DNA from 2 places in the Kaistia algarum genome. Region 1 is predicted to be linked to the other one. Evidence: riboswitches for the same ligand, from Rfam matches in the RefSeq annotation. Region 1 holds a riboswitch; the other holds the start of a gene.

Region 1 (8,308 bases):
TAAAAGACGATCGGCGCATAGGGCCGCTGGCGCGCCGCCGAGAGCGCGGCCTCTCGGGATACGACGCCGCTGCCCGGCTGCCAGAAGCCGATTTCGGGCAGCGCGACGGGCGCCTCGGGGGCCTCACCGTCGCCGACCCAGTGTCGCGCCAGCCGCAGCGCGCGGCCGATATTCTCCGGCCCCGCCTCGACGCAGCAGCGCCAGAGCTGCCGGGCGGCGGCGATGTCGATGGTCGAATAGGGCTCCAGCGACGGGTCCCAGCGGTCCTCGCCGGGCATCACCGCCAGCCTCGGGCCGCCGCCACGCGAGAGCGCCCGGAGCGCCTCCAGCCCATAGGGCCAATAGCCGGAGCCGCCCATCATTCGCACGATGACGAGCTTGGCCTTCTGGAGCGTCTTTTCGAGATAGAGATCGACCGAATAGGGATGCTGCAGCTTGGTCCAATTGGCGAGGCGAAGGCTCGGCCCTTCAGGCATCCGCGCGAAGGCACCGGCAAAGGCGGCGAGTTCGGAATCCGCCGCCGACAGCACAACAATATCGCCGGGCGATTGATCCAGATCGACGGCGGTGGCGCCATCGTCGATCCGTTCCGTTTCGCCGACGATCAGGTGCATGGCTCAGGCTCCGAAATGTGCCTCGACGGCGGCACGGTCGAGATGCTTCTCGCCGATCACGACGAGCCGACCGGCGATCTCTCCTGCCGCAAAATAGGTCTCGACGCGCGGGCCGACGGCCTGCACCACGGCCGGGAACGCCTTGCCGGCGACCCGGGCCCGGCCCTTGATTCGCAGCACGCCGGCTTCACCCATAGCGCCCCTGACCTTGTCGCCCAGCGCCTCGATCGACCCTTGCTCGCCGATGTCGAGGACATAGGAGACGAAATCGTCGTGGTCGTGCTCCTCGCCTTCGAGATCGTGGTGGCTCTTGCGGTTGGCCGCATCGTCCTCGGCCGCCGCGCCGACGCCAAGCAGGATGGCGAGTGGCAGGCCGGCCGGCGAGCCGATGACGCTGCGCGCTTCCGAGCGAGCCTCGCGCCGCACGATCGCCTCCACCTCGGCAAGCTGCGCGGCATCGACGAGATCGGCCTTGGAGAGCACGATCAGATCGGCGCAGGAGAGCTGGTCCTCGAACAGTTCCTCGATCGGGTCGTCATGGTCGAGCGAGGGATCGGCCGCGCGCTGCGCCGCTACCGCCGCCTCGTCATGGGCAAAGCGCCCTTCCGCGACGGCGGCGGCATCCACGACCGTCACGACGCCGTCGATCGTGGTCCGATGGCGCACGGAGGGCCAGGTGAAGGCACGCACCAGTGGCTGCGGCAGAGCAAGGCCCGAGGTCTCAATGACGATATGGTCCGGCGCGGGATCTCGCTTCAGCAGCATCTCGATCGTCGGCAGGAAATCATCCGCGACGGTGCAGCAAATGCAGCCATTGGTGAGTTCCACGACCGTATCCGGCTTGCAGTCATCGACGCCGCAATCGGAAAGCAGCGAGCCGTCGAAGCCCATGTCGCCAAACTCGTTGACGATGAGGGCGATCCGCTTGCCGTTCGCCTGCGCGATCAGGTTGCGGATCAGCGTCGTCTTGCCGGCCCCGAGGAAGCCGGTGACGATGGTGGCGGGAATGCGGGCGGTCAAAGCGAATACTCCGGATCGGAACGGGGTTTGAGGCGGACGGGCAGGCCCGCCGCCACGAGGAAAACCTGGGCGACCGCCTTGGCGATGCGCTGGTTGAGGCGGCCCTGCTCGTCGGCGAAGCGGCGGGCGAGTGCATTCATCGGCACGATGCCGGAGCCGACCTCGTTGGAGACGAGCACGATCGGCACCGAGGCCTCGTCAAGGCAGGCGGCGAGCCGTTCGCCCTCTGCCTCGGGGTCGCGGCCGGCCTCGAGCAGGTTGGAGAGCCAGAGCGTCAGGCAATCGACGAGAACCGCCCTTCCCTCCGCTCTCGCAATCGCGCCGACGAGATCGAGCGGCGCCTCGATCGTCGCCCAGTCGCCGCGGCGAGCCCGGTGCAGGGCGATGCGTTCGCCCATCTCCTGGTCCCTCGCCTCGGCGGTGGCGACGTAGACGACCGGACGGGCCAAGGCCTGTACGATCGTCTCCGCGAAGCGGCTCTTGCCGGAGCGGGCGCCGCCGAGGACGAGCGCCGTCCGCGGCGGCGGGATCGTCGGTTCCATCCCGTCAGGCCGTTCGCGAAACGCGCCGGTAAAGCCAGCCCGAGAAGAGGCCGGAGAGCGACCAGAGCAGCGCGCTGGCGACCAGCGAGGCGACGACGAATTCGGCGCCGAGCGCTGCCGGATAGGGAGCCTCCAGCGTCGGTGGCCGTGGAGCCCCGATAACATGCGGGACGACTGCCAGTGCGATGCCGGCGAGCTTGGCGTACCAGGCTGGCGCGAAGACGAGGAGCGCGAGGCCCGCCGCCGAGGCCGCGACCGTGCCAAGCCACCAGATCTGCCGCGAGGTGATCTCCGCCGCTGCGGTTCCCGGAAGCTCCGGCGACAACCCGAGCGAGGGGAGAAGCGAAGCGACGAAGAACCCGGCGACGCCCCAGAGCACGCCGGTTCGGGCGTCGATCGGGCCGCCGCGCAGCGTCATGGCGCCGAGCAGCACCGCCGATACTCCGACGCCCATCAGCAGATTGGCGAGAAGCGTATAGGCCGAGCGCTCGAAACCATCGGCCGGCTCCCAGGCGCCGGCATCATGATGATGTTCCGCCGGAGTGGTCTCCGCCGCGGCTGCATGGTCATGGCCGGACGCCTCCTGATGCGCGGCGGCGGGATCGACAGCGGCTGCCGGAGCCTCGTTGGCTTCGGCGGCCTTCTCAAAAGTCTCGCCATGCAGGATCAGCGGCTCGGTCGTGACGAACTGGACGCCCGTCAGAATCGCGCCCACGACAAGGCCAGCGCCAAAGGCGCTGAGAATGATCGATTTCAGCATGATGGACCCCGATGTCAGTGGCAGGGCAGCCCGAGGGCGTGCCGCGTGTCGTGGGTCGCATTATGGATGGCGCTGGGCGCAGCAAAGCCGGTGCCGACAAAGAGCAGCACGCCGAAGACCATGGCGGCGATGCCGGCGGCAAGCCGGCTGGGCGCCTCGGTGCGGGTTCCGCTTGTAGGAAGCGTGGTCGAACGAGAATCAGTCATGGCATCTCCTTTGCCGTCCCACCGACGGCCGGTCCTAACGATGCAAAGGCTGGTCTCCTGGCTCACGGGTCGCAGCTTCCCTGGCGCCTTCCCGGTTTCCCAGTGGCATGGTGCAAGGTCGCTCGCCGCTTACAGTTGCGGGGGCAGCTCCGGACTTGAAACCCCTTGAGGGGTCGTTCCGCACCGGATTCCCATTTCATCCCCCGAACCCTTCGGTCCTATCGGGGGAACCTAAGCAGATACGACGCTAGAGGGATCGCGGAGGACGCGCAAGGCCGTACGCTGGCACGGCGAGGCTGGTCAGCCCTGATCCACCGGCGCCCGACCGCGAAAACGCGCCCAGCGCCGGGCCAGTTTCACCTCCGACTGACGACGAAAGCGGCGGATCCGCGGGAAGTCATGGGACAGCACAATCAGCCCGATCGGCAACATCCATATGCCCAGCACAGGCAGAAAACTGAATATGCCGCCGGCGATGAAAGCTCCGCCGATGCCGATCCGGAGCGGCCGGCTTTCGGGCAGTTTGACAGTTCTCTTGCCAAATCGGATCGAGGGCATGGCGCTCAGGCAGCCTCCTTGTTGCTCGCTATATGGTGCTATTGGATTGCGAGAACCATACGCGACCAATTCCACGTCGATGTGCCCGAGACTTGCGCCGTTGGCCTGGCCTCGTTCTTCTTTTCATATTCGCGTTCTGCTAGCGCTGGTCGTGGGACGAGCGAGCTGATCCAGCGGGGCTGGTGCTCGCAACCGCCATGGGCATAGGCGTCGTGGAATCGTGAGCGAGGCAGTCCAACCCAAGCGCAAGGCCAGGCCGAGGCGCGCCGGCGTGACCATGGCCGACGTCGCGGCGGAAGCGGGCGTCTCGATGCAGACCGTATCCCGCGCCCTGCGGACGCCGCAAACCGTCTCGCCGGATACGCTCGAACTCATCACGGCCGCCATTCGCAAGACGCACTATGTGCAGAATCTGGCGGCCAGCATGCTCGCCTCGGCGCGCAGCCTGACGATAGCAGCGGTCATACCGACGCTCTCCACCTCGATCTTCGCCGACACGATCCAGTCCCTGTCGGACATGGTGGGCCGCAAGGGCTATCAACTTTTCGTCGGCAATACGGATTACCGGCTCGACCGTGAAGAGGATCTGATCCGCAGTCTCCTTGGCCGCCGCCCCGACGGGCTCTTCCTTGTTGGAACGCGCCATACGCGCGGCAGCGTCTCGTTGCTGAAGCGGGCCGGAATTCCGATCGTCGAGGGCTGGGATCTGGCGCCCCAGCCGATCGACCGGCAGGTCGGCTTTTCCAACGATCTGGCGATGGATGCGGTCGTTCGCCATCTGGCGGCGAGCGGTCGCCGCCAACCGGTATTCGCCGGCGTGGTCCGCCCTGGCGACAGCCGCGCGCGCCAGCGCCGGGATGGGTTCTGCGCGGCGGCGCAAAAACTGTGGCCGGAAGACGAGCCGAGGCTGATCGATGCCGGCGATCTGGCGTTGACCATGGATGCCGGCGCCAGCCTGCTCGACCGTGTCGAGGCGCAGCATCCGGACGCCGATGCCATCGTCCTCTCCAGCGACATCACGGCCGCCGGTGTCCTCTTCGCCTGCATAAGGCGCGGCATTGCCGTGCCGCGGCGTTTCGCAATCACCGGCTTCGGCGATTTCGAGTTCGCCCGCCATCTGGTCCCGTCTCTGACGACGATCGCCGTGCCAACCCGCCGCATCGGCTTCGAGGCTGGCCGCCTGCTGCTGGGCGCGATCGCGGGCGATACGGCAGGACCCAGGACTGTCGATGTCGGTTTCGAGTTGATCGAGCGAGAGAGCAGCTGATCGCGGAACCGTCCAGGTTCGCTCAGACCGCCTTCTTGCCGTCGCCGACCGCAAGCCGCGCCAGTTGCGTCAATACCACGGCGGTGCCCTTGAGCCGCTTTTCCGGGTCTTCCCAATCGCGGATCAGCACGATCTTCTGGTCGGGGCGAACCTTCGCCAGGCTGCCCTGCTCGCCGATATAGCGGATTAGGCCGGCCGGATTGGCGAAGGTCGAGTTGCGGAAGCCGATGACCATGCCCTTCGGGCCGGCATCGACCTTCTCGACATTCGCCTTGCGGCAGAGCGCCTTGATGTAGACGATCTTCAACAGGTGCTCGACCTCGTCCGGCAGCGGGCCGAAACGGTCGATCAGCTCGGCGCCGAAGGCGTCGATCTGCTCCGGCTCTTCGAGATCGCCCAGGCGTCGGTAGAGCCCGAGCCGCAGCTGGAGGTCGGGAACAAAGGTCTCCGGCAGCATGACCGGCGTGCCGACCGTGATCTGCGGCGACCAGCGGCCGTCATCGGCCTCGTCGGCGTCGCCGCCCTGCCGAAGCTGCGCCACCGCCTCCTCCAGCATCTGCTGGTAGAGCTCGAAGCCGACTTCCTTGATATGGCCGGATTGCTCCTCGCCCAGCAGATTGCCGGCGCCGCGAATGTCGAGGTCGTGACTGGCGAGCTGGAAGCCGGCGCCGAGCGTATCCAGCGATTGCAGCACCTTGAGGCGGCGATCGGCCATGGCGGTCAGGCGCTTCTCGGCCGGAACCGTGAACAGCGCATAGGCGCGCGTCTTCGAGCGGCCGACACGGCCGCGCAGCTGATAGAGCTGCGAGAGGCCGAACATGTCGGCCCTGTGGACGATCAGTGTATTGGCGGTCGGGATGTCGAGCCCGGATTCGACGATCGTCGTCGAGAGCAGCACATCATAGGCGCCGTCATAGAAGGCGTTCATGATGTCTTCGAGCTCCGTCGGCGGCATCTGGCCATGCGCGATGGCGACCTTCACTTCCGGCACGAATTTCTCGAGGAACTCCTTGCGTTCGGCCAGGTCCGAGAGGCGGGGGCAGACATAGAAGCTCTGGCCACCGCGATAGCGCTCGCGCAGCAGCGCCTCGCGCACGGTGAGCGCATCGAAGGGCGAGATGAAGGTTCGGACCGCCATGCGGTCGACAGGCGGCGTCGTGATCAGCGACAGCTCGCGAACCCCGGTAAGCGCCAGTTGCAGCGTCCGCGGGATCGGCGTCGCCGAGAGCGTCAGCACATGGACATCGGCGCGCAGCTCCTTCAGCCGCTCCTTGTGCTTGACGCCGAAATGCTGCTCCTCGTCGATTATCAGCAGGCCGAGATCCTTGAACTCGATCGCCTTGCCGAGCAGGGCATGCGTGCCGACGACGATGTCGACCTGCCCTTCCTTGAGGCCCTTCTTGGTCTCGGCGAGATCCTTGGTCGAAACCAGCCGCGAGGCCTGCTCGACCCGGATCGGGAAACCGGCGAAACGCTGTGAAAAGGTCTTGAAATGCTGGCGCGACAGCAGCGTCGTCGGCACCACGACCGCGACCTGCTTGCCGCTCATCACGGCGACGAAGGCGGCACGCAGCGCCACCTCGGTCTTGCCGAAGCCTACATCGCCGCAGATCAGGCGGTCCATCGGCGTGCCGGCGCCCAGATCCTGGATGACGGCCTCGATCGCCGTCAGTTGGTCTTCCGTCTCCTCATAGGGGAAGCGCGCGGCGAATTCGTCATAAAGCCCGTCTGGCGGCGCCATGGGTTCGGCGTGGCGCATGGCGCGGGCCGCGGCGATCTTGATGAGCTGCGCCGCCATGTCGCGAATGCGTTTCTTGAGGCGCGATTTCCGCGCCTGCCAGGCAACGCCGCCGAGCTTGTCGAGCGAAGCCTCCGTGTCTTCCGAGCCGTAGCGCGACAGAAGCTCGATGTTCTCGACGGGAAGATAGAGCCGGTCGCCGCCGGCATAGAGGATTTCGAGGCAATCGCGCGGCGCGCCGGCGGCCGTGATCGTCTTCAGCCCCGAGAAACGGCCGATGCCATGATCGACATGGACCACCAGATCGCCTTCGGCGAGGCCGGCGACCTCGCTGAGGAAATCCGACGCCTTCTTCGCGCGCTTGCGGGGGCGGACCAGACGGTCGCCGAGAATATCCTGCTCGCCGATCACCGTCAGCTTCGGCGTCTCGAATCCCGCCTCGAGGCCTAGCACGGCGAGCGCGACGATGCCCTTGTCGAGTCCCTCGGTTCCCCGCCAGCTATCGACCTTCTGCGTGCGCTTCAGCCCATGATCGGCGAGAACCTGAGCGAGGCGGTCGCGGGCGCCTTCGCTCCAGCTCGCGATGATGACGCGCTTCTTCTCGCGCAGCGTGCCGATATGCGCGATCACGGCGTCGAAGACATTGACGTCGCCGGCCGTCCGCTCGGCCGCGAAGGTCCGGCCCTGCCGGCCGCCAAGATCGACGACCATCGTATCGTCGGCCTCGGCAAAGGGCGTCATGCGCAGCAGCGTCGCCGACCCCTCGCGCCGCGTCCATTCCTCGCGCGAAAGATAGAGCCGTTCCGGCGGGACGGGGCGATAGGGAATGCCGCCCTGCCCCTGGCCCATGCCGTCGCGGCGGGCGTCATAATGATCCTGGATGTCGGCGAGACGCTCGGCCAGCGCTTCCTCGACCAGATGATCGAGAATGACCGGCGCATCGGGGAGATAGTCAAACAGCGTGTCGAGCCCATCGACGAAGAGCGGCAGCCAATGCTCGACGCCGGTGTAGCGACGACCCTCGCTCACCGACTGGTAGAGGATGTCATCGCGATCGGTCGCGCCGAACAGTTCCAGATAGCGGCTGCGGAAGCGCGCGATCGAATCCGCCGTCAGCACGACCTCGCTCATCGGCACGAGGTCGAGCCGCTTCTTCTGCGCCACCGTGCGCTGGCTCTCGACGTCGAAGGAGCGGATCGAATCGATGGTATCGCCGAAGAAATCGACGCGCACCGGCTCGCCCTGCCCGGCCGCGAACAGATCGACGATGCCGCCGCGCACGGCATATTCGCCAGCCTCGCGCACGGTCGATGTGCGCAGGAAGCCGTTCTCCTCCAGCCAGCCGATCAGCTTTTCCATGACCAGCTGATTGCCGCTGGCGATCGAAAGGCTCTGCCGCTCGATCGCCTCGCGCTTCGGCAGGCGCTGGACGATCGCGTTGACCGTGGTCAGCACGACCCGCGTCGGACCCTTGCCGGGACCGCGCCGCGCCAGATCGGCGAGGGTCGCCATGCGCCGCGACACGACGCTCGCATTCGGCGAAACGCGGTCATAGGGCATGCAGTCCCAGGCGGGAAAGCTGATCGTTTCCAGCGTCGGGGCA
Region 2 (8,308 bases), on a different contig from region 1:
CCGCACCATTCTTGGCGAGCAGGGTGCGGAGCAGCTGCTCGGCCAGGGCGACATGCTCTACATGGCGGGCGGCGGCCGTATCCAGCGCGTGCACGGACCTTTCGTCAGCGACGAGGAAGTCGAGAAGGTCGTGCGCCATCTGAAGACGCAGGGCCATCCCGACTATCTCGAATCGATTACGGAGGATGACGGCGAAGGCGGCGAGAGCGGCGCCGGTAGCGATGCCTCCCTCCTCGGCGGCGAGGAATCGAACGATCTCTACGACAAGGCCGTCGCCGTGGTGCTGCGCGACCGCAAGGCCTCGACCAGCTATATCCAGCGCCGGCTTGCCATCGGTTATAATCGCGCGGCCTCGCTGATCGAGCGCATGGAGAAGGAAGGCCTGGTCGGGCCGGCCAACCATGCGGGAAAAAGAGAGATTCTCGTCGGCGGGGAGGAGGAGGGGCGGTTCTAGCGTCGCCCACCCCTTTCGCAGCGGGCGGAAGGCCCTATCTTCGTCAGGCGGCGTTTGCCGTTCGCGATCCGGAAGCCGCTCCGCCCGCAAGGTCGGTCCGGCCACCCGCCGTGAATTCGCCATCAAACCCACCTAGTCGAAGGCGCCTGCCGATTACGGCTGCCTTCGGCCTCTCGGCCGCTTCCGGCGGCCCTTGCGACACGAAGGGATGCCATGAAGGCGCTCAACAACGTCTCCGGCTCAACGCGCCGTTCCGTCCTCGCCTCCGGTCTGGCGCTGGCAGCCCTCGGCTGGGCCCTGCCGGCAAGCGCGGCGTTTTCTGCGGATCAGGCCGCCACGCTCAAAAAGATCGACAATTATTTCAATTCGATCCGCACGATGCAGGGTCGCTTCATCCAGTTCGGACCGAATGGCGAACAGTCGGAAGGCGTCTTCTTCATCAGCCGTCCGGGCAAGATCCGCTTCCACTATAATCCGCCCGTGAAGATGGATGTCATCTGCGACGGTAGCCAAGTGGCGATCCGCGATAGCAAGATGATGACGCAGGATCTCTATCCGCTGTCGAAGACGCCGCTGCGCTATCTGCTCGCCGACCGCATCGATCTGACCTCCGCGTCGATCGTGCAGAAGGTTACGGAGGAGCCGGACCTGATCTCGCTCGTCCTTGCCCAGGATGCGAGCTTTGGCGACGGCTCGCTCAAGCTGATCTTCGACAAGCAGAGCTTCGAGCTGCGCCAATGGGTGGTCACCGACGCGCAGGGCCTCGATACGTCGGTTGCGATCTATGATGTCGAGGTCGGCAAGCCGGCCGATCCGAAGAATTTCAAGATCGACTACTATCTGCCCAGCACCAAGCTGCGCTGATCGCGGCGTTGTGATCCGCCGCCTTTTGAGTCGGGACTTGAAAACGGGCCACGGCGTGCCGATCTTCGAACCATAGCGGGACGACCCAAGGCTTGGTAGTGCCCCCCGTCTCACCGAGCCCCAGTTCCGCGAGGCGCCATGTCCCCGACAGGCGCTAAAGCGCTCCGAGCGCGACGCCCAGCCTCCCCCGGGGCTGGGCGTTTCTTTGTCTGCTTCTTCGTGGCCCGAATTGCGCAATTGCGATTGGACTTGGAAGGCGAATTGCGTATGCCCTTGGCTTCCTTCGGGGGTTCAGCATGACGATCACGATCGCGACCTGGAACATCAATTCGGTGCGGCTGCGCATCGATCTGGTTACATCGTTTCTCGAGGCGCATCGCCCCGATGTCCTCTGCCTGCAGGAAATCAAATGCGTCGAGGGCAGTTTCCCCTCCGGCGCCTTCACGAGGCTCGGCTATGTCCATCAGGCCGTACACGGTCAGAAGGGCTATCACGGTGTCGCGACGCTCTCGCGCCTGCCTTTCGCCGAGACGGCCCGTCAGGGCTTCTACGGAAAGGACGACGCCCGTCACGTCTCGGTCGTTCTGCCGGATCGCGATCTGCCGATCACGCTGCATAATTTCTACGTTCCGGCCGGCGGCGACGAACCCGATCCGGCGGTCAACGAGAAATTCGCGCATAAGCTCGGCTTCCTGGACGAGATGAGGACCTGGCTGACGGGCGCGCAGACCAACCGGCCGGCGATCCTCGTCGGTGATCTCAACATCGCGCCGCTGGAGCACGATGTGTGGTCGCACAAGCAGTTGCTCGACGTCGTCAGCCACACGCCGGTCGAAACGGAACTGTTGGAGGCGGTGCGCGTGGCTGGCGGCTGGGTCGATGCGATGCGCCATTTCATTCCGCCGGAAGAGAAGCTCTTCACTTGGTGGAGCTATCGGGCGCAGGACTGGGAAGCCTCCAATCGAGGCCGCCGGCTCGACCATGTATGGGTGACGCCGCCGCTCAAGGGGCGCCTCCTTGGCGTCGAGGTGCTGCGCGAGGCGCGCGGCTGGGCCCGGCCTTCCGACCATGTCCCGGTCATCGTGCGCATCGCTGCCTGAGCTCTCATCTATCCGATCGTTCTGCGTCGCAGCCTCGCATGATAGAATGGTTGTCTCCGATCGGAGGCGGCCATGTTCCGGTGGCTTGGCGTCGCGGCGGCCCTTGGGCTTCTCTTCCCGGCAACGGCCCGTACCGCTGCTGCCCGGGACTTGGTCCCGCGCGTCTATCAGGAGGAATTTCATCTCCGCGCCGATCGTGACTTCCAGCTTCCGGGCTGGCGCGATATGGACAGCGGGACGGCCGCCCTGCTCGTCGAAGCCGGTTGTCGCGCTCTTCGGACCGATTGCTCTCCGGACGCCGCCGGACAAGATTCGAGCGACCGGTTCCTGAAGCGGCTCATCCATTCAGATGATTATCGCGGCACGGCCTGGCTCACCCGGGTTCGTGGCGGCAGCTACTATGCCAGGTTCGTGGCCCCAAGCGGCTACTCCGCGTGCCGGGCTGGCGTCTATTGGAAAGGCGGCCTCGTCCACGGCGGGGTGCGGCTTGCAGGTTCTATCGAGCGATCCGGTCTCGACGGCGTGGCGGTCTATGCCAATCTGGATCCGTCGGCGGATGGCGTGGCCGAGTTTCGCCTTCTCATTCTTTATGTGGCGAAAGCAGAGCTGGCGTCGCATGGCTGCTGGCCCGACCAGACCCTGCTCTTCCTCTGTCGCGACGGCATATGCCAGCCGAGCCGGGCCTATCCCGAAACGGATCTGCGTTAACCGACTCCGGCTCGAATAGATTGCCGTCCTCGCGTGTTCTTGCTGCGGCCGACATCGTCGGCACACGTCAACAGAGAGGATTTCAGCCATGAGAACCGCAGCCACGAGAACTGTTCTGGCTCTGGCCATGCTTGCCGGAGCCTTCGGGCCGGCGATTGCCGCCGGACCGGCCAAGATGATGGAGACGTCCGTCGGCAAGGTCTATGTCGATGCCAAGGGGATGACGCTCTACACCTTCGACAAGGACCAGAAGGGCGTGTCCAATTGCTACGACCAGTGCGCCGTGAATTGGCCGCCCTTTGTGGCCGGAGCCAAGGCGAAGGCGAGCGGCGAGTGGACGCTGGTCGACCGGAAGGACGGAACGAAGATGTGGGCCTATGACGGCATGCCGCTCTACACCTTCATCAAGGACAAGAAGCCGGGCGACGTCGTCGGTGATGGCGTCGGCGGCGTCTGGCACGTCGCGAAATAGCCAGCTAAGGGCGGTGCCTGCCTGGCGGCACCGCCACTTTCAATTTTCGATAAAGGCAAGCATATTCGTGGGCTTCAGGCCCACATCGGGTGGGCCCGGTTCGGGGGATTGAATGTACATATTGGTTATGCTGTCGATCGTTTACGGGGCGACGGAGGAGACGAAGAGTCTCGCCGTTTCCTCTTCGATCTCGGCCGTGGGCGGGTTTGAGTCGCTGGCGGCGTGTCAGGCAGCGGGGCAGCGTCTTCTCTCGTCACCACGCCCTTCCAATCTGGAGATCCGCTTTAGCTGCGAGGTCGCCGAATGAGCTTCGACGCGCCGCGTTTCGAGCTGCAGGGCTAATCTCCCTTCGTCAATCCTAGCGGGTACCGGTCGATCCACTGCTTTTCCGGGGGAATAGGCGTTCCTTTGGCTCCTGTTGCCCGCGAGGCACAGGACCCATGGTCGACTCAGCCTAGAATCCGCCGGGCACGGGGAGTGGAGGTGCCGATATGCTCGATTTTGCAACGTATTATATCGAGTATGACGGCGGCGGGCAGCGTTCGCTTCTCCATCGCGACGGATTGCCGGTGGCGAGCTTCGCGTCCCATGATGACGCGCTGCGGAGCGCGACGAATCTCGCCAGCTCCGCCGCCGAACTCGGCATGTATTCGCGCGTCATCGAACTCGGTGACGACCTCCATGGATCGATCGTCTTCGAACGCGAGCCGATCTCCGATTCGGACCTGCCCTGGCACGCCCTCGACGACTGAGGCCGAGCGGTCGCGCCGCATCCAAGGCTCTCAGCGGATCGCGGCAGGATTCAAGTCGCTGCTGAACGGTATTTCTTGACGCAGATGTTCGGGAGCGGTACGCGCCTTCTCCGTGCCTGTCAGGGGGTCTGGCGATCCGCCCGTTGCGGCGTTGAAGCGGAGCCGCCGTGCGCGGTCGCGGCGGCCAGCTTGGCGTAGCGCTCCTGGACGTGAGGGGAGGGCTTGATGACCTTGGTGGCGAGGCCCACGGCCGAGAGAAACCGGATCGTTAGCCAGGTTACATCCAGTTCCCACCAGCGGTGGCCGTAGCGGGCCGAGCGTGGGTCGGCGTGATGATTATTGTGCCAGCCCTCGCCATTGCTGAGGAAGCCGACGATCAGATTATTCCGGCTGGATTCGTCGGTCTCATAATTGCGGTACCCCCAAAGATGGGTCACCGAATTGATCGACCACGTAATGTGCCAAACCAGCACCGTGCGGACGAAGGCTCCCCAAACCAGCAGGCTGAGGCCGAATTGCAAAGCCTCCAGCAGGCTGCCGCCCAGCAGCAATTCGGCTACGAACCCGCCGGCAAAGAAGAGCGCCCACGAAATCAGGATCACCCGAACCCAGCGGAAGTTCGCTTCGAGCCTCGCATAGAACGGGTCCTGCAGGACGTCTTTGGCATAGCGGGAGATCAACGCCCGACGTGTCAGCTCGCGATTGGTGAAGAGCATCCACCCGATATGCGCCCACAGGAAGTTGACCAGCGGGGTGTGCGGATCCGGCTGTTCGTCCGCATGCTCGTGATGCTTGCGGTGGATGGAGATCCAGCGGGCCGGCGTATCCTGAACGCAGCACACGCCGAGGATGGCGAAGCTGTGCTCCAGCCATTTCGGGCAGACGACGCCGCGATGGGTCAGCATGCGATGGAAGCAAAGGCTGATCCCGAGCGTGCCGAATACATAGAGCCCCAGAATCGCCACCACCACGCCGGTCCAGCTGAAGAGCCACGGCACGAACGCCAGAAGCGCCAGCAGGTGGATCGCCCCAATTCCGATCGCATCGATGCGGGCGAGCCGAAGAGGCTGCGCGGCTTTCGGAATATCCAGATGACCATGGGGATCCGCCCGTGCGACATCGGCATCAACAGGAACAGGCACCGGCACAAACCCAATCGTTTGGGGCCAAGGCCGGGAGGACGCGCAAGAGGCACGCGGACGCCACGGGGGCCGTCTGCAGCAAGCGACGATCCACCGGAACACTCCGCCCAGGGACGTTTACGGCGTCGCGGCAGATCTCCTGGCTCGCGGGTCGTCGCTTCCGCCCGGCCTTCCAGGATCATTTCGATCCCGGTGACGCGCGATGGGCTTCGGCGAACCGCTCACCGTTGCGGAGACAGCTCCGGGTTTGGCAGATGCCGCACCGGCTTCCCTCAAACGCTCGAATCTTGGGCTTCAAGAGACCGTGACGGTCAGACTAGGCGTTAATTCGGATACGAAGTCAACGCGTGCCGGTCGGGCCCGGCCTCGACGAGAGCAACGCGTACCTTCGGATTCTCCGAAAGCCGGTTCGCGAGCACGCAGCCAGCGGCGCCGCCGCCGACGATCATGTAGTCGAAGCCGGACACGATCAGAGGTCCTGGTTCTGCGGCAGGATGACGAGGTCGCGGATCGTGACATTGGCGGGCCGCGTCAGCATGAACACGACCGCATCGGCGACATCCTCGGAGCGCAATCCCTCGCGGCTCTCGACCTTTGCGTCGATCGCAGCCGGGTCCTTGTAGCCCCAGAGTTCGTTCAGCACGATGCCCGGCGCGACGGCGCCGACGCGGATGCCCTGCGGGGCTACCTGGCGGCGGAGACCATGGACGAAGGATTGGATCGCATGCTTGGAGGCCGAATAGATCGGCTCCCACTGGATCGCCTGATGGCCCGAGATCGAGCTGGTGATCAGGATATGGCCGTCCTTGCGCTCGATCATTTCGGGCAGGACGGCGCGGACCAGGCGGAAGACACTGTTGACGTTGACCGCGAGGAGTTCGTCCCAGGCGTCGGGATCGCCCTCGGCGACGTCGCCGGGAATATAGAGCCCGGCATTCGGCAGCAATATATCGATACGGCCGAAGCGGGCGCGCGCCTCGGCGACGACCCGGTCGACCTCGGCTGGCTTGGTGAGATCGGCGGCGATCGGCAGCGCCTCGGTCGGCAGGTTCGACGCCACGGCCTGGAGGCGTTCGGCCGAGCGTCCGACCAGGACTAGCTTCGCCCCTTCTTCGGCGACCGCGCGTGCCATGGCCCGCCCGATGCCCGAGCTGCCGCCCGTGACGAGGACGATCTTGTTCTTGAGTTCCGTCCGCATGCCTTCCTCCCGATGGCCGGCGCCTTGCGGCGCTCATGAGCGGATGCTAGGCGGCATATATTCCGCTCGTCAATTCATATCTTTTCTCGCGCAAATATTCTTCCGGATATCAAGGCCGCCGATCGATCAGCCCGCGCCGCCGTCGCGCGCCGCCGCGCGATATTTGGCGACGACCGCGCCCACCATCTGTCGGACGAGTTGGCGGGGGAGCCCGGCGGGATCGATGGCCGGGCCGACAAGGCCACCGGTCGCCTGTGCGACGAGGCCGGGTTCAGGCCGGCCCTCGGCGATATTGCGGTGGAGGCGGCCAAGCGCGGCCTGGATGCGCGGATTGGGCCAATAATAGCGTACGCGGTCGCTGAGCCCGAACAGCATCATCGCTGCCTCACGCTCATCGGCGGCGACGTAGCCGCGCCAATCCTTCGGCGCAGCGCGCATTTCGGTGCGGATCACGTCAAGGATGCCGGAGGGTTCGGCTGGCCCCAGCGACGCCTCGATGCCGGCCAGTGCGACCACGGCTTGCCGATAGGCGAAGGTCAGTTCCGGGCCGACCTTCAGGATCGCGAAATGGCCGTCGACGAGCGCCGCCAGCGCCGCCTCGGTCTGGTAGTCGCTCGAGTGGGCCTCGAAGACGAGGCCCGGCAGGCTCGCCACCGTGGCCGAGAGATCGGCGGCCTTCTCCGGCACGAAGGCGTAGACCTTGTCGTTGCCAAAATCGACGCCGGGCTGGACGACGATGCCGACGACTCGGTCGAAGGCGGCGTCGAGGCCGCGCGCCGCGAAGGCGGTGCGGTGGAGATCGATCGTGCGTTGGACCGAGGTCGTGGTCGTGACGGCGAGGGCGTCCAGCGTCTCGGTCTCGCCACCCGGGATCGGCACCTCGGTACCCACGACATAGGCGAGCTGCCGGCTCGCGGCGGCGCGCTCCGCCACGATGGCGAGGTCGGCGGCGCGTTCCGCCATGGTCGCTTCGGCAAGTTGGCCGTCATCGGCGCAGGCCATCGAGGCATCGAGATGGATCTTGGTGAAGCCAGCCTCGACGAAGGCCGCGACCATCGCCTTCGCCTTTTCCATGGCGATGGCTGCCGGCTCGTTTTTCCAGGGGTTGGGGCCGAGATGGTCGCCACCCAGGATGAGACGATCTGCGTCGACGCCCTCGTCGGCGGCGAGGCCCTCGGCGAAGCGGCGGAAATCGGCGGGCGTCATGCCGGTATAGCCGCCGAACTGGTTGACCTGGTTACAGGTCGCCTCGATCAGGATCGGCGCGTCATCGTCGCGATAGGCGGCGAAGATGGCACGCAGCGTTTCGGGGTGGGCCGTGCAGTAGGACGGGATCCCGGTCCGTTCGCCGGCGCGGTTCGCGGCGACGATATCGAGCAGCGTTCTCATGCCGCGCCCTCCAGCCGGCGTTCGATCGCCGCGAGGTTCGAATTGCCCTCCATCGGGCCGAGCCTGCCAACGGCGAGCGCACCGGCTGCGTTCGCCCGCGCCAGTGCCGCGGCAAAGGGGAGGCCGAGCGTGCGCAGCGCGACATAGGTGGCACAGAAGCAATCGCCGGCCCCGGTGGGATCGACGACTGTGGTTCGATGCGCCGGAAGGCTCACGCGCTCCCCTCTGC

What was found. A riboswitch is a leader RNA that binds a small molecule or an ion and turns the genes downstream of it on or off. The one in region 1 is predicted to bind cobalamin.
Region 2: another riboswitch for cobalamin. It lies ahead of OSH05_RS10955 (acyl-CoA desaturase); the one in region 1 lies ahead of OSH05_RS15260 (CbtB domain-containing protein).

Annotation. Positions count from the first base shown of each region.
Region 1 is NZ_JAPKNJ010000002.1:414,928-423,235, forward strand. Features, by position in the region: gene cobN (cobaltochelatase subunit CobN) at 1-614, opposite strand, end outside; gene cobW (cobalamin biosynthesis protein CobW) at 618-1,634, opposite strand; gene cobU (bifunctional adenosylcobinamide kinase/adenosylcobinamide-phosphate guanylyltransferase) at 1,631-2,176, opposite strand; gene OSH05_RS15255 (CbtA family protein) at 2,181-2,936, opposite strand; gene OSH05_RS15260 (CbtB domain-containing protein) at 2,951-3,142, opposite strand; cobalamin riboswitch at 3,173-3,392, opposite strand; gene OSH05_RS15265 (hypothetical protein) at 3,443-3,700, opposite strand; gene OSH05_RS15270 (LacI family DNA-binding transcriptional regulator) at 3,921-4,967, shown strand; gene mfd (transcription-repair coupling factor) at 4,990-8,308, opposite strand, start outside.
Region 2 is NZ_JAPKNJ010000001.1:2,269,076-2,277,383, forward strand. Features, by position in the region: gene OSH05_RS10925 (FtsK/SpoIIIE family DNA translocase) at 1-454, shown strand, start outside; gene OSH05_RS10930 (LolA family protein) at 668-1,318, shown strand; gene xth (exodeoxyribonuclease III) at 1,615-2,418, shown strand; gene OSH05_RS10940 (hypothetical protein) at 2,569-3,126, shown strand; gene OSH05_RS10945 (COG4315 family predicted lipoprotein) at 3,215-3,598, shown strand; gene OSH05_RS10950 (hypothetical protein) at 4,090-4,350, shown strand; gene OSH05_RS10955 (acyl-CoA desaturase) at 4,470-5,492, opposite strand; cobalamin riboswitch at 5,605-5,814, opposite strand; partial or broken gene OSH05_RS25255 (NAD(P)-binding protein) at 5,852-5,941, opposite strand; gene OSH05_RS10965 (SDR family oxidoreductase) at 5,962-6,690, opposite strand; gene OSH05_RS10970 (class II D-tagatose-bisphosphate aldolase, non-catalytic subunit) at 6,817-8,079, opposite strand; gene OSH05_RS10975 (sugar kinase) at 8,076-8,308, opposite strand, start outside.